3 regions of the Streptomyces sp. NPDC098789 genome follow, and region 1 is predicted to be linked to each of the others. Evidence: predicted binding sites of a transcription regulator. Region 1 holds the regulator's gene; each other region holds the start of a gene.

Region 1 (6,981 bases):
GGCCGGTCGTCGAGCGCGAGTTCAAGGCGCTCATCGACGAGATGTACGCGGGCTCGAACGAGGCCTGACACCGACCGGGAACCCACCGCCGCCGGCCCCGGGGCCGGGGCGCCCGCACGCCGCGCCCGTCAGGGGTCGGCGTGCGGGACAATGGGGGCATGCCTTCCGCCCTCCCCGACGGGGAACCCATGCCCGAAGACGGCTCGCTGCCGTCGCACGCCCTGGCGGGTGCGGCGGACCGGCCGCTCGGGTTCTACCTGCACGTCCCGTACTGCGCCACCCGCTGCGGCTACTGCGACTTCAACACCTACACCGCCACCGAGCTGCGCGGCACCGGCGGCGTCCTGGCCTCCCGCGAGAACTACGCCGACACCCTCATCGACGAGGTCCGCCTCGCCCGCAAGGTGCTCGGCGACGACCCGCGGTCCGTCCGCACGGTCTTCGTCGGCGGCGGTACGCCCACGCTGCTGCCCGCCGCGGACCTGGTCCGGATGCTCGCGGCGATCCGGGACGAGTTCGGCCTGGCCGAGGACGCCGAGATCACCACCGAGGCGAACCCGGAATCGGTCGACCCGGCGTACCTCGCCGAGCTGCGGGCCGGCGGCTTCAACCGCGTCTCCTTCGGCATGCAGAGCGCCAAGCAGCACGTCCTGAAGGTCCTGGACCGCACGCACACCCCCGGCCGCCCCGAGGCGTGCGTCGCGGAGGCGCGGGCGGCCGGCTTCGAGCACGTCAACCTCGACCTGATCTACGGCACCCCCGGGGAATCGGACGACGACTGGCGGGCCACGCTGGACGCCGCGCTGGGCGCCGGGCCGGACCACATCAGCGCCTACGCGCTGATCGTCGAGGAGGGCACGCAGCTGGCACGGCGGATCCGCCGGGGCGAGGTCCCGATGACCGACGACGACGTGCACGCCGACCGCTACCTGATCGCGGACTCCGTCATGGCGGAGGCCGGCTACCACTGGTACGAGGTCTCCAACTGGGCCACGACCGAGGCCGGGCGCTGCCTGCACAACGAGCTGTACTGGCGCGGGGCGGACTGGTGGGGCGCGGGACCGGGCGCGCACTCGCACGTCGGCGGGGTGCGGTGGTGGAACGTGAAGCACCCCGGTGCCTACGCGGGCGCGCTGGCGGCGGGGCGGTCGCCCGGGGCCGGGCGCGAGCTGCTGGCCGCGGAGGACCGGCGGGTCGAGCGGATCCTGCTGGAGCTGCGGCTGCGGGAGGGGTGCCCGTTGTCCCTGCTGGCTCCGGCCGGGCTCGCGGCGGCCGGGCGGGCGCTGTCCGACGGGCTGTTGGAGGCCGGGCCGTACGGGGCGGGGCGTGCGGTCCTGACCCTGCGGGGACGGCTGCTGGCCGACGCGGTGGTCCGCGACCTGGTCGACTGACCCCGCGCGGGGGTCCCCCCCTCAGCTCCCGCCGGCCCCGAGGCCATGTCAGCTCCGCCGGCTCCGGATGCCGGCATCCCGGCTCTGCCGGCTGCGGGTGCCGCCATCCCAGCCTCGCCGGCGTTTGAGGCGCCCCCGGAGGGTCGACGGAGCCGCACCGGAGCGCGTAGGCGGGGGCCGGCGGGCTGCTGCCGCCCGGTGGACCCTCCGGGGGCGCCTCAAACGCCGGCGGGGCTGGATTTGGCGCGCCTGAGCCATTTCAGCCTGCCCGGCGTTTGAGGGCCCGCCGGAGGCAGCGGCGGCCCGCGCGGCGATCGAGGGCGGTTTCGGGCTCGGTCACGGCCCGCGCGGCGGTCGGGGTCGGGTCGGGCCGGCGGCGTCAGGGGGCCGTGACGAAGTCGATGAGTTCTTCTACGCGGCCCAGGAGTTCCGGCTCCAGGTCCTGGTAGGAGTGGACGCGGGACAGGATGTGCTGCCAGGCGGCGCCCGTGTTCTCCGGCCAGCCCAGGGCGCGGCAGACGCCCGTCTTCCAGTCCTGGCCCCGGGGGACCACCGGCCAGGCCGGGATGCCGAGGGCGGACGGCTTCACCGCCTGCCAGACGTCGATGTACGGGTGGCCCGCGACCAGGACGTCCGGCGAGGTCACCGCGGCGGCGATGCGGGACTCCTTCGAGCCGGCGACCAGGTGGTCGACCAGCACGCCCAGGCGCGCGTCCGGCCCCGGGGCGAAGTCCGCCACGATCGCCGCGAGGTCGTCGATGCCCTCCAGGTACTCCACCACCACGCCCTCGATGCGCAGGTCGTCGCCCCAGACCCGCTCGACCAGTTCGGCGTCGTGGCGGCCCTCCACGTAGATCCGGCCCGCCCGCGCCACCCGCGCCCGCGCGCCCGGGACCGCGATCGAGCCCGAGGCCGTGCGCGCGGGGGCCGCCGGGGCCCTGGAGGGCCGCACCAGGGTCACCACGGCCCCGTCCAGCAGGAAGCCGCGCGCTTCCATCGGGAACACCCGCCGCTTGCCGAAGCGGTCCTCCAGGGTCACCGTGCCCGCCTCGCAGCCGACGACGGCCCCGCAGAAGCCCGTACCGGCCTCCTCGACCACCACGTCGAGGTCCGCGGGGACCTCGGGGACGGGGCGGGGGCGCTTCCACGCGGGGGTCAGGTCGGGCGAGTACTCACGCATCCGGCCGACGCTAGGAGGCTCCACCGCCTCACGCACGCGACACGCCGTACCGCAGGGCCAGTGTGTCGCGTTGCGCACGCACGAAGGCCGCGTCGACCACCGCACCGTGACCGGGCACGTACAGCGCGTCGTCACCGCCCAGCGACAGCAGCCGGTCCACGGCGGCGGGCCACCGCGCGGGCACCGCGTCCGGGCCCGCCTGCGGCTCCCCGGACTCCTCGACCAGGTCCCCGCAGAAGACCACCTCCCGGCCGCCCGGCACGAACACCGCGAGGTCGTGTCCGGTGTGCCCGGGCCCCACATTGGCCAGCAGCACCTGCACGCCGCCCAGCTCCAGGGTCCACTCGCCCGACACCAGGTGCCCCGGGACGACCAGCGACTCGGTCGCCGAGGCCGCCTCCGCCCGCGCCAGCCCGTGCCGCACGGCGTCCTCGCGCAGCTCGTCACGGCCGGTGTCCAACAGCGCGTCGAGGCCCACCGCGCCGTACACCTGGGCCTGCGGGAAGGCCGCCGCACCCAGAACGTGATCGAAATGGCCGTGCGTGAATGCGATATGCGTCACCCGGCGGCCCGTCATCCGCTCGGCCGCGGCCCGCAGCCCCGCCCCCTCCGCGAGGGAGGATCCGGGGTCGACGAGCAGGACCGCGTCATCGCCCACCACCAGCCCCGCGGTGCAGTCCCACACCGGCAGTCGCAGCCGGCCGGACCGCTCGGTCAGCCGTTCCCAACCCGCGTCTTCCCAACTCACGTCCATGCGGCGACGCTAGTCGAGCGGTCGCTCCCCGCGCGGTACCTTGACGGGCCGCCCTTGCTAACGCCGTACGTACCCGCCGTACACTGACCGGGGGATCTCTGGCACTCACCGACCGCGAGTGCCAGTGGCACCCGCCATGACGGCCGGTGGACAGGCTCCACACGAACAGGCATCACAGACGGAGGTGTGCGCGATGCTCAGCGAACGCAGACTCGAAGTGCTCCGCGCCATCGTCCAGGACTACGTCGGGACGGAGGAGCCGGTCGGCTCCAAGGCGCTCACCGAGCGGCACCGGCTCGGCGTCTCGCCCGCCACCGTGCGCAACGACATGGCCGTGCTGGAGGAAGAGGGCTACATCGCCCAACCCCACACCAGCGCGGGGCGCATCCCCACGGACAAGGGCTACCGCCTCTTCGTCGACAAACTGGCGGGCGTCAAACCGCTGTCGTCGCCCGAGCGCAGGGCCATCCAGAACTTCCTCGACGGCGCCGTGGACCTCGACGACGTCGTCGGTCGCACGGTGCGGCTGCTGGCGCAGCTCACCCGGCAGGTCGCCGTCGTCCAGTACCCCAGCCTGACCCGCTCCACCGTCCGTCACGTCGAGCTGCTCTCGCTGGCCCCGGCCCGCCTGATGCTCGTACTGATCACGGACACGGGCCGGGTCGAGCAGCGGCTCGTCGACTGCCAGACGCCCTTCGGGGAGACCTCCCTGGCCGATCTGCGGGCGCGGCTCAACAGCCGGGTCGTCGGCCGCCGGTTCACTGACGTGCCGCCGCTGGTGCAGGACCTCCCGGAGTCCTTCGAGACCGAGGACCGGGCGACGGTCTCCACCGTCCTCGCGACCCTCCTCGAATGCCTCGTGGAGGAAGCCGAAGAACGGCTGATGATCGGCGGCACCGCCAATCTCACCCGCTTCGGACACGATTTTCCCCTGACGATCAGGCCGGTGCTCGAAGCGCTGGAGGAGCAGGTCGTGCTCCTCAAGCTGCTGGGCGAGGCCAGTGAGTCGGGAATGGCCGTACGGATCGGGCACGAGAACGCCTACGAGGGACTGAACTCCACGTCGGTCGTCTCGGTCGGTTACGGTTCGGGCGGCGAAGCAGTCGCCAAACTCGGCGTGGTCGGACCGACCCGCATGGACTACCCCGGAACGATGGGAGCGGTACGCGCAGTGGCACGTTACGTCGGACAGATCCTGGCGGAGTCGTAAGTGGCCACGGACTACTACGCCGTACTCGGCGTGCGCCGCGACGCTTCCCAGGACGAGATCAAGAAGGCCTTCCGGCGCCTCGCGCGTGAACTCCACCCGGATGTGAATCCGGACCCGAAGACGCAGGAGCGCTTCAAGGAGATCAACGCGGCCTACGAGGTGCTGTCGGACCCGCAGAAGAAGCAGGTCTACGACCTCGGCGGCGACCCGCTGTCCTCCTCGGGCGGCGGCGGAGCGGGCGGGTTCGGAGCCGGTGGCTTCGGCAACTTCTCGGACATCATGGACGCCTTCTTCGGGCAGGCCTCGCAGCGCGGACCGCGCTCGCGGACCCGCCGGGGCCAGGACGCCATGATCCGCCTCGACCTGGAACTCGACGAGGCGGCCTTCGGGACGACCAAGGACATCCAGGTCGACACGGCCGTCGTCTGCACCACCTGCTCCGGTGAGGGCGCCGCACCCGGCACCTCGGCGCAGACGTGTGACATGTGCCGCGGCCGCGGCGAGGTCTCGCAGGTCACCCGGTCCTTCCTGGGCCAGGTCATGACCTCGCGGCCCTGCCCGCAGTGCCAGGGCTTCGGCACCGTGGTCCCGACCCCGTGCCCCGAGTGCGCGGGCGACGGCCGGGTCCGTTCCCGCCGCACCCTGACGGTCAAGATCCCGGCCGGTGTCGAGAACGGCACCCGCATCCAGCTCGCGGGCGAGGGCGAGGTCGGCCCCGGCGGCGGCCCCGCCGGCGACCTCTACGTCGAGATCCACGAGCTGCCGCACTCGACCTTCCAGCGCCGCGGGGACGACCTGCACTGCACGGTCACGATCCCGATGACGGCGGCCTCCCTCGGCACGAAGTGCCCGCTGGAGACCCTGGACGGCCTCGAAGAGGTGGACGTCCGCCCCGGCACCCAGTCGGGCCAGTCCATCCCGCTGCACGGCCGCGGCGTCACGCACCTGCGCGGCGGCGGCCGGGGCGACCTGATCGTCCACGTCGAGGTCATGACCCCGAACAAGCTGGACGCGCAGCAGGAGGAGTTGCTGCGCCAGCTGGCGAAGCTGCGCGGCGAGGAGCGGCCCACCGGGCAGTTCCAGCCCGGGCAGCAGGGCCTCTTCAGTCGGCTGAAGGACGCCTTCAACGGCCGCTGATCGCGCTGGCACCGGACGCCCCGGGCGGGCGTCCGGTACACCGGGGAACCGGACTATGCCAGGCGAATTGCACGATTCGGTCGGGGGCGGGGGACATGGCACGATGCTCGGCATGTCCTCCGCACCGAACGGTCTTCACCAGTACCCGATCGTGCAGGCCCCGATGGCGGGCGGCGGTTCCTGCCCGCCGCTGGCCGCCGCCGTGTGCGAGGCGGGCGGGCTGGGCTACCTGGCCGGCGGCTACAAGACCGCCGACGGCATGTACCAGGAGATCAAGCGGCTGCGCGGACTGACCCGCCGCCCTTTCGGCGTCAACCTCTTCGTCCCGCAGGCCACTTCGGTCGACCCCGCCGCCGTCGAGGCCTACCGCGGGCAGCTCGCCGGTGAGGCCAGCTGGTACGAGGTCTCCCTCGCGCCCGAGGACACCGTCGGCACCTGCGACGACGGCTACGACGCCAAACTCGCCATCCTCCTCGAAGACCCCGTTCCGGTGGTCTCCTTCACCTTCGGCTGTCCCCCGGCCGAGGTGCTCGCGGCGCTGCGCCAGGCCGGCACCCGCACCGTGGTCACCGTGACCTCCGTCGAGGAGGCCAAGGCCGCGCAGGACGCGGGCGCCGACTGCGTCTGCGTCCAGGGCATCGAGGCGGGCGGCCACCAGGGCACCCATCGCGACGACCCGCACCTCGACGGGACGGCGGGCATCGGCCTGCTGGCCCTGGTCGGGCTGGTGCGGGAAGCCGTCGCGCTCCCGATCGTCGCCGCGGGCGGCATCATGCGGGGCTCGCAGATCGCCGCCGTGCTGGCCGCGGGCGCGGAGGCCGCGCAGCTCGGCACCGCCTTCCTGGCCTGTCCCGAGTCGGGCGCCGACCCGGCGCACAAGAAGGCCCTGACCGACCCGCTGTTCACGCACACGGAACTCACCCGGGCCTTCTCCGGTCGGCCGGCGCGCGGGCTGGTCAACCGCTTCATGCGGGAGCACGGGCCGTACGCGCCTGCCGCCTATCCCCAGGTCCACCACATCACCTCCGGCCTGCGCAAGGCCGCGGCGGCGGCCGGAGACCCGCAGGGCATGGCGCTGTGGGCGGGTCAGGGGCACCGGTTGGCCAGGCCGTTGCCCGCCGGGCAGCTGGTGGAGGTACTGGCGGCCGAACTGGCCGAAGCGCAGAGCGTGTTGCAGATGTTGAAGATGAGGAGTGCGTCATGACCGCCCCGGTGTTCGTGGTCGAAGAGGTCCCCGCGGGGCCGGAGTTCGTCCTGGACGGTCCCGAAGGCCGCCACGCGGTGTCCGTGAAGCGGCTGAACCCCGGCG
Region 2 (6,981 bases), on a different contig from region 1:
CTGGACCAGCTCGTGGCCCGGCGCCGGGCCCGGCTGCGCGGCGCCGCCGACGTGCGCTTCCTGGGCGCCCGCGGCGCCGAGGGGGAGGTCGCCGCCTGGTGCGACCTCTACCTCGCCCCGGCCGCGGGCACCGCACAGATCGAGGACCTGATGACCGACGGGGCGCAGCTGGGCCGCGGCTACGGCGACGCCGTCCTCACCGCGGCCCTGAACGTGGCCGCCGACGCCGGCTGCGGCACGCGCTTCCTCACCGCAGACGAGGCCGACTGGCCCCGGCACTGGTACGCGCGCCGGGGCTTCGTCCAGGTGGGCCGGGTGCACGTCTTCGACCGCGGCTGAACCACGACGGGCCCTACGCCGCCAGCGTGGCCGGGGGCTCCGACATCGGCTGGGAGTCCGCCTCCCGCTGACGTTCCGCGCTGTCGCTGATCCTGATCAGCAACCCGATCATGATCCAGTTGGCCAGCAGCGACGAACCGCCGCTCGCCAGGAACGGCAGCGCCTTTCCGGTGAGCGGGATCAGCCCGGTCACCCCGCCCGCGACCACGAACACCTGGAGCGCCAGCGCGGAGGCGAGACCGACCGCCAGCAGCTTGCCGAAGGGGTCGCGGGCGCCGAGCGCCATCCGCAGCCCCCGCTGGGCCAGCAGCCCGTAGATGATCAGCACCGCCATCACCCCGGCCAGGCCCAGCTCCTCGCCGACCGTGGTCAGGATGAAGTCGCTGCGCCCCGCGAAGCCGAGCAGCTCGGGGTGGCCCATGCCGAGCCCGGTGCCGGAGACCCCGCCGGTGCCGAAGCTGAACAGCGCCTGCGCCGACTGGTCGGAGACGATGCCCGCCGGCCGGGGGTTGTGGTAGTACGACAGCGGGTCCAGCCAGGCGGCCACGCGGCCCTTCACGTGCGGCTGGGTCGTCCCCACGACGAAGGCGCCGAGGGCGGCCATGAGGCCGCCGCAGATGATCCAGCTGGTGCGCTCGGTGGCGACGTAGAGCATCACCACGAAGACGCCGAAGAAGATCAGCGAGGTGCCGAGGTCGCGCTCGAAGACGAGCACCAGCAGGGAGACGATCCACACCGTGATGATCGGGCCGAGCTGGCGCATCGGCGGCAGCCGCATGCCCAGGAACTTGCGCCCGGCCAGGGCCAGGGTGTCGCGGTGCAGGACCAGATAGCCCGCGAAGAACACCGCGATCATGATCTTCACGAACTCGCCCGGCTGGAGCGACATCCCGAAGAGGATGATCCACCGCTTCGCGCCGTACGTGTCCGCGCCGAAGAACGCGGGCGCGATCAGCAGCACCAGCGAGACGACCATCGTGATGTAGATGAACCGCTGGAGCAGCCGGTGGTCGCGCAAGAGCGCGACCACGCCCAGACAGGCCGCGACGCCGACCACCGACCAGATCAGCTGCCCGGGCGCGACCGCCGACGCTTTGTACCGCTCGATGTACGCCTGGTCCAGCCGGTGCAGCAGCACCAGCCCCAGCCCGGTGAGCAGCATCGCCAGCGGCAGGATCAGCGGATCGGCGTAGGCGGCGAACCGGCGCACGCCGAGGTGCCCCACCAGCGAGAGCAGCGTCATGCTGACCGCGAAGCCGGTGAGGTTGGAGGGCAGCTGGTCGTTCATCGCCAGGCTCGCGCTCACGTGCCCGAAGACGGTGATGGCGACGACCAGGACCAGCAGCAGGGCTTCCGTACGACGGCGGGCGCCCGACGTCGTACTCGGGTTCAGTCCACGCACGGGATGCCGCCGCCGTCGATGGCGGGCTTCCTCTCGTCCGTGGTCGGCGGGGGCGCGACCGGTGGGGTCGAACCCGCGGTCCCGGCACCCGGTGACGAGGCAGCGCCACCCGGTGCACTCGGGCTCGCGGTCGCCCTGGGCCCTATCTGCTCGGTGATGAGGCGCTTTATCTTCATATCGTCTACGACGTTGATGTCGGTCCCATGGTTGCTTCCGAACCTCTCGATGGGCAGTGTCGTGAATTCCACATTGCCGCCGGACAGGTTCTTCGCCTGCTTGACGAAGGACATCAGGTCCCAGCCCTCATCGGTCACCACGTCCTGCTTGGCCGTGTTGATCAGCTTGAGCAGTTTCACCGGATCCGTAAAGGTCCCCGCGTCGTTCAGCTTCTTCGTCGCCCCGGCCAAGAACGCCTGCTGGCGCCGCGTCCGGTCCAGGTCGCCGCCGTCCAGACCCATCCGCTGGCGCACGAAGGCCAGGGACTGCTGCCCGTTCAGGGTCTGTCGCCCGGCCGGGAAGTCCGCGCCGGAGTTCTTGTCCTTGACCGCCTTGTTCAGGCACACCGGTACGCCGCCCAGGGCGTCCGCCACGTGGTAGAAACCGGCCAGGTTCAGCTCGGCGAAGTGGTCGATCGGCACGCCCAGGAACGCCCGCACCGTGTCGAGCGAGGCCTTGCGCCCCGCCTCGCGCCCCTCCCGCTCCAGCTGCCGGCCGTCCTTGACCCCCTGGCCGGACAACTGCTCCTCGCGCTTCGCCTTCGCCCGCCCGTAGGCCTCCTTGATCTTCTGCTTGCCCGTGTCCCCGGGCACCCCGTGCATCGTCACGAAGTCGTCGCGCGGGATGGAGAAGGCCTTCGCCCTGCCGCCGTCGGCCGGCACGTGCAGGAGGATCAGGGTGTTCGTGTTGTAGCCGCCGATGTCGGAACTGCCGGCGTGCAGCTTGTCGAGGACCGAGTCGGGCAGCGGCTCGCCGTTCTGGTCCCGACGGCTGTCCAGCCCCATCAACAGGATGTTCAGGTCCCCGGCCTGCGACTTCTCCGCCCCCTCCAACGCCTTGGAGCTGCCGATGCTGCCCGCCAGGTCGTCGTAGAGGTACCAGCCCGTGGCCCCCGCCAGCACGGCCAGCGCGCAGCCGGTGACCAGCAGCGCGCGCCCGATCCGCCGGTGCGGCCCCCGTGCCCCCCGGGTGCCCTGACCCGTCTTCCTGCGATGCGCACTCATGCCATCCGATGCTGGGGGCCGGTCGCTGAAGGAAACCTGAGGGTTCTGAAGACCCCTTCAGGACCCGGCCGGCAGCCGCAGCACCAGGCGCGCCCCGCCCCCGTCCGCCGGGGCCGCCGCGCTCACCTCGCCGCCGTGCGAGCGGGCGATCTCCCGGGCGATGGCCAGGCCCAGCCCGGTGCCGCCACTGGCCCGGCCCCGGTCCGGGTCCAGCCGGACGAACCGCTCGAAGACCCGGTCCCGGTCCGCCGCCGGGATCCCCGGACCGTCGTCGGTGACCTCCAGCACGTTCCAGCCACCGCGCGCGTACGCCCGTACGACCACCTCGGTACGAGCGTGCCGCAGCGCGTTGTCCACCAGGTTGGCCAGCGCCCGCTCCAGCCGCGCCGGATCCCCGACCGCCGGTACGGGCGCCCCCGCCACCACCCGCAGCCGCACCCGCGGCGCGCGCCGCCGGGCCGCGTCCTCCGCGGCCAGCAGCGCCAGGTCCACCGGCTCGGTGCGCGGCGCGGGCCGCCCGTCGAGCCGGGCCAGCAGCAGCAGGTCGGCCGCGATCCGCTGGAGCCGCTCGGTGTCGGCCAGGGCGGCCGCGACCGACTCCCGGTCGGGCTCCTCCAACGCCACCTCCAGCCGGGACCGCACGGCGGCCAGCGGATTGCGCAGCTCGTGCGAGGCATCGGCGGTGAACTGGCGCTGGCGGGCGTCCGAGCGCTCCAGCCGGTCCAGGGTGTCGTTCACGGTCCGGGCGAGGCGCGCGATCTCGTCCGCCCCGCCGGGGTCGGGCACCCGCCGGTCCAGCTCGCTCGCGGTGACCGAGGCCAGGGCGTCGCCGATCGCGGTGACCGGACGCAGCGCCAGCCCCGCGACCCACCAGGCGAGCGCGGCGGCGAAGGCGATCAGCGGGGGCGCGCCGCCCAGCATCCCGTAGGCGACGGAACGGGTGGCGCCGTCCACGTCCCCGAGGACGGTCATCGCGTAGACGTAGTGCGGTGCGTCAACGGCGCCGACGGCCCCGGGCGGCCCGGGGGAGCGGACCACGACCACCGCGCGCCGCTCGCCGCTCCCGGGGGCGGGCGGCGGCAGGACGACCGCGCGCGAATCCGCCCCGGCGGCCGGCCGCAGCCCCGCCAGCTCGGCGGGCAGCCGCCCCGGATCCCCGCTGGCGGCGGCCACCGTGCCGGCGGAGTCCAGGACGAGCACCAGGTCCACCCCGCTCTCGGGGGCCGGCAGCCGCCCCGCGGGCAGGGTCCGGGTGTCGAGCTGGGCCGCCACCTTGCGGGCGGCCAGTTCGGTGCGGCCGTTGGTGTTGTCCAGCAGGTTGGCGCGCAGCAGGTAGTAGAGCCAGATCCCGCCCACGGCCAGCACGGCCGCCATCGCGAGCGCGGCGGCCAGCGCCGCGCGGGCCCGGACGCTGCTGGGCCGTCTCCTGCGGACCGTGCCGGGCCCGCGACGAGATGGCCTAACCACCGTCGGGGGCCATCCGGTAGCCGGTGCCGTGGACGGTGCGGATGGAGCGGCGCCCGAAGGGGGCGTCGATCTTCTTGCGCAGCGAGGAGACGTACACCTCGACGATGTTCGGGTCGATGCCCGCGGAGCCGCCGGGGGAGCACCAGACCTCGTCGAGGATCTCCTGCTTGGCCACGGCCCGTCCCGGGTTCTCCATCAGGCAGGCCAGCACGCCCAGCTCGCGGGCGGTCAGCTCGATGTCCCGGGTGCCCCGGCGGCAGCGGCGGGCCTCGGGGTCGAGGAAGAGGTCGCCGGCCTGGAGGGTGGCGGCGCGCCCGGGGGCCCCGGCCCGCCGGGCCAGCGCCCGGACGCGGGCGCACAGGACGACGAAGGAGAACGGCTTGGTCAGGTAGTCGTCGGCGCCGGAGTCCAGGCCCTCGGCCTCGTCGTACTCGCCGTCCTTGGCGGTGAGCATCAGCACCGGGGTCGCGTCGCCGTGGGCGCGCATCCGCGTGCAGATCTCGTACCCGCTGAGCCCGGGCAGCATCAGGTCCAGCAGGACCACGTCGTAGGGACCGCCGCTGAGCGCGAGCTCCAGGCCGCGGTGGCCGTCGTGCGCGACCTCGACCCAGTGGCCCTCGGCGGACAGGCCGCGCCGGAGGGACTCGGCCAGCCCCTCTTCGTCTTCGACCACGAGAATGCGCACGTCCCAAGCGTCACACACCGGGCGCGGACAACACCGGAGGCGAGAAATTGGCACTCCGCTTGACCGAGTGCTAATCGCCGGAATAGTCTCGGGCCTGGCACTCGCCACTGGTGAGTGCCAACACAGCGACAGGCAGGTCCGGCACCCGCGACGACGGAACCACCTGGTCGCCACCCCAAACAGTTAACCCCGTGAGATCTCCGAAGGGGGAGACCGGATCGTGACGACCACCAGCTCCAAGGTTGCCATCAAGCCGCTTGAGGACCGCATTGTGGTCCAGCCGCTCGACGCCGAGCAGACCACGGCTTCCGGCCTGGTCATCCCGGACACCGCGAAGGAGAAGCCCCAGGAGGGCGTCGTCCTCGCCGTGGGTCCGGGTCGCTTCGAGGACGGCCAGCGTCTTCCGCTGGACGTCACCGTCGGCGACGTCGTCCTGTACAGCAAGTACGGCGGCACCGAAGTGAAGTACAACGGCGAGGAATACCTCGTCCTCTCGGCCCGCGACGTGCTCGCGATCGTCGAGAAGTAAGTCACTTCTCCAGTTTTGCTTTGAGCTACGCCCCTGGTCACCCCTGCTGATGCCGGGCGGCGAGGGGCGTAGTTCGTTCAAGGCGGTCGCGGTGAGCGGCCGGGGATCGCAACGAGAGGGCTGAACCGCTCCCATGCCGAAGATTCTTAAGTTTGACGAGGACGCCCGTCGCGCTCTGGAGCGCGGTGTCAACAAGCTTGCCGACACGGTCAAGGTGACGATCGGCCCCAAGGGCCGCAACGTCGTCATCGACAAGAAGTTCGGCGCTCCCACCATCACCAACGACGGTGTCACCATCGCGCGCGAGGTCGAGCTCGACGACCCGTACGAGAACCTCGGTGCCCAGCTCGTGAAGGAGGTGGCGACCAAGACCAACGACATCGCGGGTGACGGCACCACCACCGCCACCGTGCTGGCCCAGGCGCTGGTCCGCGAGGGTCTGCGCAACGTCGCCGCCGGCGCCTCCCCGGCCGCCCTGAAGAAGGGCATCGACGCGGCGGTCAAGGCCGTCTCCGCCGAGCTGCTGGAGACCGCCCGCCCGATCGAGGACAAGTCCGACATCGCCGCCGTGGCCGCGCTCTCCGCGCAGGACACCCAGGTCGGCGAGCTCATCGCCGAGGCGATGGACAAGGTCGGCAAGGACGGTGTCATCACCGTCGAGGAGTCCAACACCTTCGGCCTGGAGCTGGAGTTCACCGAGGGCATGGCCTTCGACAAGGGCTACCTCTCGCCGTACATGGTCTCCGACCAGGAGCGTATGGAGGCCGTCCTCGAGGACCCCTACATCCTGATCAACCAGGGCAAGATCTCCTCCATCCAGGACCTGCTCCCGCTGCTGGAGAAGGTCATCCAGGGTGGCGGCTCCCGCCCGCTGCTGATCATCGCCGAGGACGTCGAGGGCGAGGCGCTCTCCACCCTCGTCGTCAACAAGATCCGTGGCACCTTCAACGCCGTGGCCGTCAAGGCCCCCGGCTTCGGTGACCGCCGCAAGGCGATGCTCCAGGACATGGCCGCCCTCACCGGCGCCACCGTCATCGCCGAAGAGGTCGGCCTCAAGCTCGACCAGGCCGGCCTGGACGTACTGGGCTCCGCCCGCCGCGTCACGATCACCAAGGACGACACGGTCGTCGTCGACGGTGGCGGCAGCAGCGACGACGTGCTCGGTCGCGTCAACCAGATCAAGGCCGAGATCGAGTCCACGGACTCGGACTGGGACCGCGAGAAGCTGCAGGAGCGCCTGGCGAAGCTCGCCGGTGGCGTCTGCGTCATCAAGGTCGGCGCCGCCACCGAGGTGGAGCTCAAGGAGAAGAAGCACCGCCTCGAGGACGCCATCTCGGCG
Region 3 (6,981 bases), on a different contig from region 1:
TCCCCGCTGGTCACCAGCAGCGAGCGCCACAGCACCTCGCCCTTGCCGGGCACCGCCGGGACCCGCGGCAGGATGTCGTCGCGGTGCACCACGCGGGCGCCGGCCTTCGCGGCGACCTGCGAGGTGCGGTCGTCGGAGCCGGAGTCGATGACGACGAGCTCGTCCACGAGGGGGACGGGGAGGGCGTCCATCAGGTCGCGGCGGATGACCTCGACGATCGCGCCGACCGTCGCCTCCTCGTTGAGCGCGGGCAACACGACGCTGACGGTGGTCCCCGAGGCCCGCTTGGCCGAAAGGAGCTGCTCCAGCGGTCGGTCGGTGGCGGACCAGGAGCGGTCGGCCAGCCAGCGCTCCACCTCTTCCAGCACCTTCAGTACTCCCTGATTGAGTCGTGATTGAGTCGCGATGGGGTCGCGATGGGGTCGTGGTCACCTCATGGTCGGCCATCGATATGGCCGAAATGTGATCCATCTCGCGGTTCGGACGGCTGTCTCAACCATCCATGCCTTCGGTTACAGTCTTGAACAACGCGGAGGACCATCGCATGTCGGGGGTCCTTCCGTACAAACGCACGGGTGCGCCGCCAAGGCGCGTTCGCGCCATACCGCTCATCCAGAGGGGCAGAGGGATACGGCCCGTTGAAGCCCCGGCAACCCTCCAGTCGGTCTCGCGATTTTTTGCAAAGTCAGCGAGGTCCCCGACTAGGGAAGGTGCCAAATCCGTCTCGTGGCGAAGTGCGCCACGGGGAAGATGAGGAGAAAGGGCCTCGCCGTCATGTCTGCACAGACTGCCGTCACCTCTGTTGTCACCCCTGTCGCCACCTCTGCCGCGACCACCGTTGATCTCGGACCCGCCGTCGGGCTTTCCTGCCGCGAATGCGCCACCCGGTTCGAGCTGGGTCCCATTTTCGCCTGTGCCGAGTGTTTCGGCCCGCTCGAAGTCGCCTACGAGCTTCCGACCGGTGACCCCGAGGCGCTGCGCGCCGCGATCGAAGCCGGCCCGAACAACATCTGGCGCTACGCCCCGCTGCTGCCCGTCCCCGCCGACGTGGCCTCGAAGCCGAACCTGAACCCGGGCTTCACCAAGCTCGTGGACGCCGAGAACCTGGCCAAGGAGCTGGGCGTCACCGGCAAGCTCTACGTCAAGGACGACTCCGGCAACCCGACGCACTCCTTCAAGGACCGGGTCGTCGCGATCGCCGTCGAGGCCGCCCGCGCCTTCGGCTTCACCACGCTCTCCTGCTCCTCCACGGGCAACCTGGCCGGGGCCGTCGGCGCCGCCGCCGCCCGCGCCGGACTGCGCTCCTGCGTCTTCATCCCGCACGACCTGGAGCAGGGCAAGGTCGTCATGGCCGGCGTGTACGGCGGTGACCTGGTCGGCATCGAGGGCAACTACGACGACGTCAACCGCTTCTGCTCGGAACTGATCGGCGACCCGCTCGGCGAGGGTTGGGGCTTCGTCAACGTCAACCTGCGCCCGTACTACGGCGAGGGCTCCAAGACCCTGGCCTACGAGATCTGCGAGCAGCTCGGCTGGCAGCTGCCCGACCAGATCGTCATCCCGATCGCGTCCGGCTCGCAGCTGACGAAGATCGACAAGGGTCTGCAGGAGCTGATCAAGCTCGGCCTGGTCGAGGACAAGCCCTACAAGATCTTCGGCGCCCAGGCCGAGGGCTGCTCGCCCGTCTCGACCGCCTTCAAGGCCGGTCACGACGTGGTCCGCCCGCAGAAGCCGGACACCATCGCCAAGTCGCTCGCGATCGGCAACCCGGCCGACGGCCCGTACGTCCTGGACATCGCCCGCCGCACCGGCGGTTACGTCGAGGACGTCAACGACACCCAGGTCGTCGAGGCCATCAAGATCCTGGCCCAGACCGAGGGCATCTTCGCCGAGACCGCGGGCGGCGTGACCGTCGGCGTGACGAAGAAGCTCATCGAGAACGGGCAGCTGGACCCGGCGCTGACGACCGTGATCCTGAACACCGGTGACGGCCTGAAGACCCTGGAGGCGGTGGCCGCCGACAGCGGCCAGACCGCCACCATCCGCCCGAGCCTGGACGCGTTCCGCGCCGCCGGCCTGGTCTGATCACTCCTCGAACCCCGGAAAGGCAGTAGCGCCATGAGCGTCAACGTCCGCATCCCCACCATCCTGCGCACCTACACGGGCGGCCAGGCCGAGGTCGCCGCCGAGGGCGCGACCCTCAGCGAGGTCATCGACTCCCTGGAGCAGAGCCACCCGGGCATCTCCGCCCGCGTCCTCGACGACCAGGGCAAGCTGCGCCGCTTCGTGAACGTCTACGTCAACGACGACGACGTGCGCTTCGAGAGCGGGCTGCAGACGCCGACGCCCGACGGCGTGGGCGTCTCGATCATCCCCGCGGTCGCGGGCGGCTGACCCACCCCGGCGAGGTCCGGACACCCGGCCTCGTGGGCCAAAACCTGAATTGCCCCCTCCGGTAGGAAACGGAGGGGGCAATTCTGCTTGATTGGGCGCGGTAGAGTTGGGGAAGTCCCCACCGCTGTTCTTGCCCGCCGCATATGAACGGGTCGCGGAAGGGTTGACATTGAGTCAACATGCGTGCGCGCTATGGGTCGTTGGCGTGGTTTGTCCGGCCCGAGTTGCCCTGGAAGATTCCTAATTTTCACCCTATTTCAATGTAATGGCGTGTCCAGAATTCTCGTGGGAATGACCTGTTGCAGACAGCAGCGGTGCAGATACATTCAGCCCCGGTCGAGGCGTTCCGGCGCAAGTTCTGACCCGGGTCCGCGAAGTGCGGTCCTGCGCAAGGGCCAGTAATAGGGGAGTTAGGCATGGCTCAGGGCACCGTCAAGTGGTTCAACGCGGAGAAGGGCTACGGCTTCATCGCGGTCGACGGTGGTGCGGATGTGTTCGTCCACTACAGCGCCATCCAGATGGACGGGTACCGCACCCTTGAAGAAGGTCAGCGGGTCGAGTTCGAGATCTCGCAGGGCCAGAAGGGTCCGCAGGCGGACATGGTCAAGCTCGCAGTCGGCTAGCCGGAGCGATCGACCACCGACACACGAACGCGCGGGGCCCGCATCCTGAGACACGGATGCGGGCCCCGCGTGCGTTCCCGGCGGGCCGCCGCGCCCGCCCGCGGTGCACGCGGGAGGGCGTGCGGGGCCCGGGCGTTCACCGGGTGTTCCTCGAAGCCGCTTGCACTCGGGGGTGCCGAGTGCTAATCATTGGCGTTAGCACTCTCCTGGTGAGAGTGCTACCAAAACGAGGACCGGGTCGGTGAGGCCCAGCGGGTCGGCGGGAAGGAACCGTCGGACCCGCAGGCCGTCCGTCGCGGGCGCGGGCGCGGTCCGGAGCAATCCACCGCTGTCCGGGAGGACCACTTCAGATGGCCAAGATCATTGCGTTCAACGAGGAGGCCCGGCGCGGTCTCGAGCGAGGCATGAACCAGCTCGCCGACGCCGTCAAGGTCACCCTTGGCCCCAAGGGTCGCAACGTCGTCCTTGAGAAGAAGTGGGGCGCCCCCACGATCACCAACGATGGTGTCTCCATCGCCAAGGAGATCGAGCTCGAGGACCCGTACGAGAAGATCGGCGCCGAGCTGGTCAAGGAAGTCGCCAAGAAGACGGACGACGTCGCCGGCGACGGTACGACCACGGCCACCGTGCTGGCCCAGGCGCTCGTCCGCGAGGGCCTGCGCAACGTAGCCGCCGGTGCGAACCCGATGGCCCTCAAGCGTGGTATCGAGAAGGCCGTCGAGGCCGTCTCCGCCGCCCTGCTGGCCCAGGCCAAGGACGTCGAGACCAAGGAGCAGATCGCTTCTACGGCCTCCATCTCCGCCGCTGACACCCAGATCGGCGAGCTCATCGCCGAGGCCATGGACAAGGTCGGCAAGGAAGGCGTCATCACGGTCGAGGAGTCGCAGACCTTCGGCCTGGAGCTTGAGCTCACCGAGGGCATGCGCTTCGACAAGGGCTACATCTCGGCGTACTTCGCCACCGACATGGAGCGCATGGAGTCGTCCCTCGACGACCCGTACATCCTGATCGTCAACTCGAAGATCGGCTCGGTCAAGGACCTGCTGCCGCTCCTCGAGAAGGTCATGCAGTCCGGCAAGCCGCTGCTGATCATCGCCGAGGACGTCGAGGGCGAGGCCCTGTCGACCCTGGTCGTCAACAAGATCCGCGGCACCTTCAAGTCTGTCGCCGTCAAGGCCCCGGGCTTCGGTGACCGTCGCAAGGCCATGCTCGGTGACATCGCCATCCTCACGGGCGGCACGGTCATCTCCGAGGAGGTCGGCCTCAAGCTGGAGAACGCGGGCCTCGACCTGCTCGGCCGTGCCCGCAAGGTCGTCATCACCAAGGACGAGACCACGATCGTCGACGGCTCCGGCGACAGCGACCAGGTCCAGGGTCGCGTCAACCAGATCCGCGCCGAGATCGAGAACTCCGACTCGGACTACGACCGCGAGAAGCTCCAGGAGCGCCTCGCGAAGCTGGCCGGCGGCGTGGCCGTCATCAAGGCCGGCGCCGCGACGGAGGTTGAGCTCAAGGAGCGCAAGCACCGCATCGAGGACGCCGTCCGCAACGCCAAGGCGGCCGTCGAAGAGGGCATCGTCGCCGGTGGCGGCGTCGCACTCCTCCAGGCCTCCGCGGTCTTCGAGAAGCTGGAGCTCACGGGCGACGAGGCGACCGGCGCCAACGCCGTGAAGCTCGCGCTGGAGGCCCCGCTCAAGCAGATCGCCGTCAACGGTGGTCTCGAGGGTGGCGTCGTCGTCGAGAAGGTGCGCAACCTTCCGATCGGCCACGGCCTGAACGCCGCGACCGGCGAGTACGTCGACATGATCGCCGAGGGCATCATCGACCCGGCGAAGGTCACGCGCTCCGCGCTGCAGAACGCCGCGTCGATCGCCGCGCTGTTCCTCACCACCGAGGCCGTCATCGCCGACAAGCCCGAGAAGGCCGGTGCCCCCGCGGGCGGCGGCATGCCGGGCGGTGACATGGACTTCTGATCCGCCCGGGCCCCGGCCCGCAGCAGATCGGCTGTTCTTCGAACGAGGGCGGCACTCCCCACGGGGGGTGCCGCCCTCGGGCGTTCCTACGCGGCGGGGCGGGCCACGAAGGCGACCTCTTCGTGGTCCTGGCCCAGGTCGATGGTCAGCGAAGCGTCCAGGGCGGTGGCGAGGCGTCGTAGGAGGGGCAGCGTCGGGACGGCGTCCGCGCCCTCGACGCGGGAGATCTTCGCCTGGGTGAGTCCCGCGCGCTCGGCCAGTTGGGCCTGGGACAGGCCCAACGCCTTGCGCCGGTCGTACACGGCCTTGGCGAAGGCCATCGCGAGCCGGATCTCCGCCCGCTCGGCCTCGATCTCGGGCGGCTCGGAGCCGCCCCCCGAGGCCCGCCGCTCACGGGCTGGCTTCCAGCGGCTGTGGTTCATCACGTGACGCGTCCCCCCCCGTGGTCCGGTTCACCCCTCACGGCGTCAGAAACCGGTGGTGTCGATGTCGCATTCGATCGGGTACGGGACGTGCAGAGGTTCGCCGAAGGACACCGTCGTGCGGGATCGGTACCCGTGCGGCGAGGGATCGGAGAAGCGGGTGATCTCCCGCTCCTGCATGTCGACGACGAGGTAGATCGGCACCACAGCGCCGTAGACGTCCAGCTTCTCCTGCCAGTCCACGTCCTTCGTGGACAGGGAGGTGAACTCCGCGACGAGCGCCAGGGCGGTCCCGTCGGCGTGCCGCCCCTCCTCGTCGAAGGCCGACTCGTCCGTGACGTACAGGTCCGGGCCGTAGGCGCGGTTCGCCGAGGGGAACTGGAAGAGGAAGGGTGCGGTGTCGGCGACGTGCCCTTCGGGGGCGTGTGCCTGGAGCTGCTCGCGCAGGGCGCGCATGGGGCGGTAGTAGCGCAGCTTGGACCACGGTGACACGACGATCTTCCCCCGGATGAGCTCGGCCTTGAAGCCGTCTGGCGTGTTCATCTCCTCGACGGTGCGCAGGAGGGTCTCGAAGGTCGGTGGCGACAGGGTCTCTATGGGGGTGGCCCGCTCGCTCATGATCGTCACCGTCGTCCTCCGGATGGCGTGCTGCCCAGTGCGTGTACCTCGTCCCAGGCTAGTGGTGGGGAGGTTTTCCCGCCCGGCATCTGGGACGCGGTGCCGGGGTCCGGGCGCGTTTGGTTGACTGATGGGCATGACTGATGAGGTGGGTGGGGCGGGCGTGTTCGTCAAGATCTGTGGGCTGCGGACCGCGGTCGACGTGGACGTGGCGGTGGCCGCCGGGGCCGATGCCATCGGGTTCGTCTTCGCCGCCGGTAGCCCCCGTACGGTCGACCCCGCCATCGCCCGCGAGCTGGTCGCCCGGATTCCGGAGCGGGTGCTGACGGTGGGGGTGTTCCGGAGGCAGTCCGTCGCGGAGGTGCGCCGGCTCACCGAGGAGAGCGGCGTGCGCGGGGTGCAGCTGCACGGGGACGAGGGTCCCGAGGACTTCGCGGCCCTGCGCGCCGAGGGCCGGACCCTGCTGCGGGCCACCTCGCGGTACGCGGCGAGCTGCGGGGAGTACGGCGAGGACCTGCTGCTGATCGACGCCCCGGACCCGGGCTCGGGCAAGCCCTGGAACTGGGGGTCCGAGGAGTTCGTCGCGCCGCGGGGCCGCTGGGTGCTGGCCGGCGGGCTGACCCCGGGCAATGTGGGCGAGGCCGTACGGGCCACCGGGGCGTGGGGGGTCGACGTCTCCAGCGGGGTGGAGCGGGAGCGCGGGATCAAGTCCGCCGAGCTGATCCGGGCGTTCGTCCTGGCCGCGCGGCGCGACGGGAGCTGACCCCTGTGTCACCAGGGGTGTTCGTACGATTACTCTGAGCGAGAATTCGAGTGTGGTGCGCCGCCGAGCGGGCAGTTCTTCCTCATGGTCTCGGACATGCTCGAACGACTGTGGCGGCTGACCCGCCGCCTCGCCCCGGGGGAGGGCGGGGGGCTGCTGCCGCGCCCGCGCGGCGCCGCCCCCGTCTT

The links. The regulator HrcA, encoded in region 1, represses chaperone genes, less so after heat shock. The targets are predictions, from matches to a motif close to TTNGCACTCNGNNNNNCNGAGTGCNAA.
Region 2: a site for HrcA is predicted at 5,161-5,187, ahead of groES (co-chaperone GroES). Genes of this name have one in related genera too.
Region 3: a site for HrcA is predicted at 3,213-3,239, ahead of groL (chaperonin GroEL). Genes of this name have one in related genera too.

The regions. Positions count from the first base shown of each region.
Region 1 is NZ_JBIWAJ010000002.1:449,655-456,635, forward strand. It holds gene ACIQWR_RS06275 (AMP-dependent synthetase/ligase) at 1-68, shown strand, start outside; gene hemW (radical SAM family heme chaperone HemW) at 159-1,391, shown strand; gene ACIQWR_RS06285 (DUF3097 domain-containing protein) at 1,771-2,571, opposite strand; gene ACIQWR_RS06290 (MBL fold metallo-hydrolase) at 2,600-3,325, opposite strand; gene hrcA (heat-inducible transcriptional repressor HrcA) at 3,519-4,535, shown strand; gene dnaJ (molecular chaperone DnaJ) at 4,536-5,672, shown strand; gene ACIQWR_RS06305 (nitronate monooxygenase) at 5,785-6,876, shown strand; gene ACIQWR_RS06310 (16S rRNA (uracil(1498)-N(3))-methyltransferase) at 6,873-6,981, shown strand, end outside.
Region 2 is NZ_JBIWAJ010000011.1:225,822-232,802, reverse strand. It holds gene ACIQWR_RS23020 (GNAT family N-acetyltransferase) at 1-339, shown strand, start outside; gene ACIQWR_RS23015 (FtsW/RodA/SpoVE family cell cycle protein) at 353-1,741, opposite strand; gene ACIQWR_RS23010 (LCP family protein) at 1,729-2,961, opposite strand; gene ACIQWR_RS23005 (ATP-binding protein) at 3,019-4,428, opposite strand; gene ACIQWR_RS23000 (response regulator transcription factor) at 4,421-5,113, opposite strand; gene groES (co-chaperone GroES) at 5,334-5,642, shown strand; gene groL (chaperonin GroEL) at 5,776-6,981, shown strand, end outside.
Region 3 is NZ_JBIWAJ010000013.1:113,647-120,627, forward strand. It holds gene ACIQWR_RS25190 (glucosyl-3-phosphoglycerate synthase) at 1-368, opposite strand, end outside; SAM riboswitch class I at 606-757, shown strand; gene thrC (threonine synthase) at 775-2,085, shown strand; gene ACIQWR_RS25200 (ubiquitin-like small modifier protein 1) at 2,119-2,394, shown strand; gene ACIQWR_RS25205 (cold-shock protein) at 2,811-3,017, shown strand; gene groL (chaperonin GroEL) at 3,368-4,990, shown strand; gene ACIQWR_RS25215 (helix-turn-helix domain-containing protein) at 5,077-5,412, opposite strand; gene ACIQWR_RS25220 (Uma2 family endonuclease) at 5,458-6,030, opposite strand; gene ACIQWR_RS25225 (phosphoribosylanthranilate isomerase) at 6,167-6,793, shown strand; gene ACIQWR_RS25230 (beta-glucanase) at 6,890-6,981, shown strand, end outside.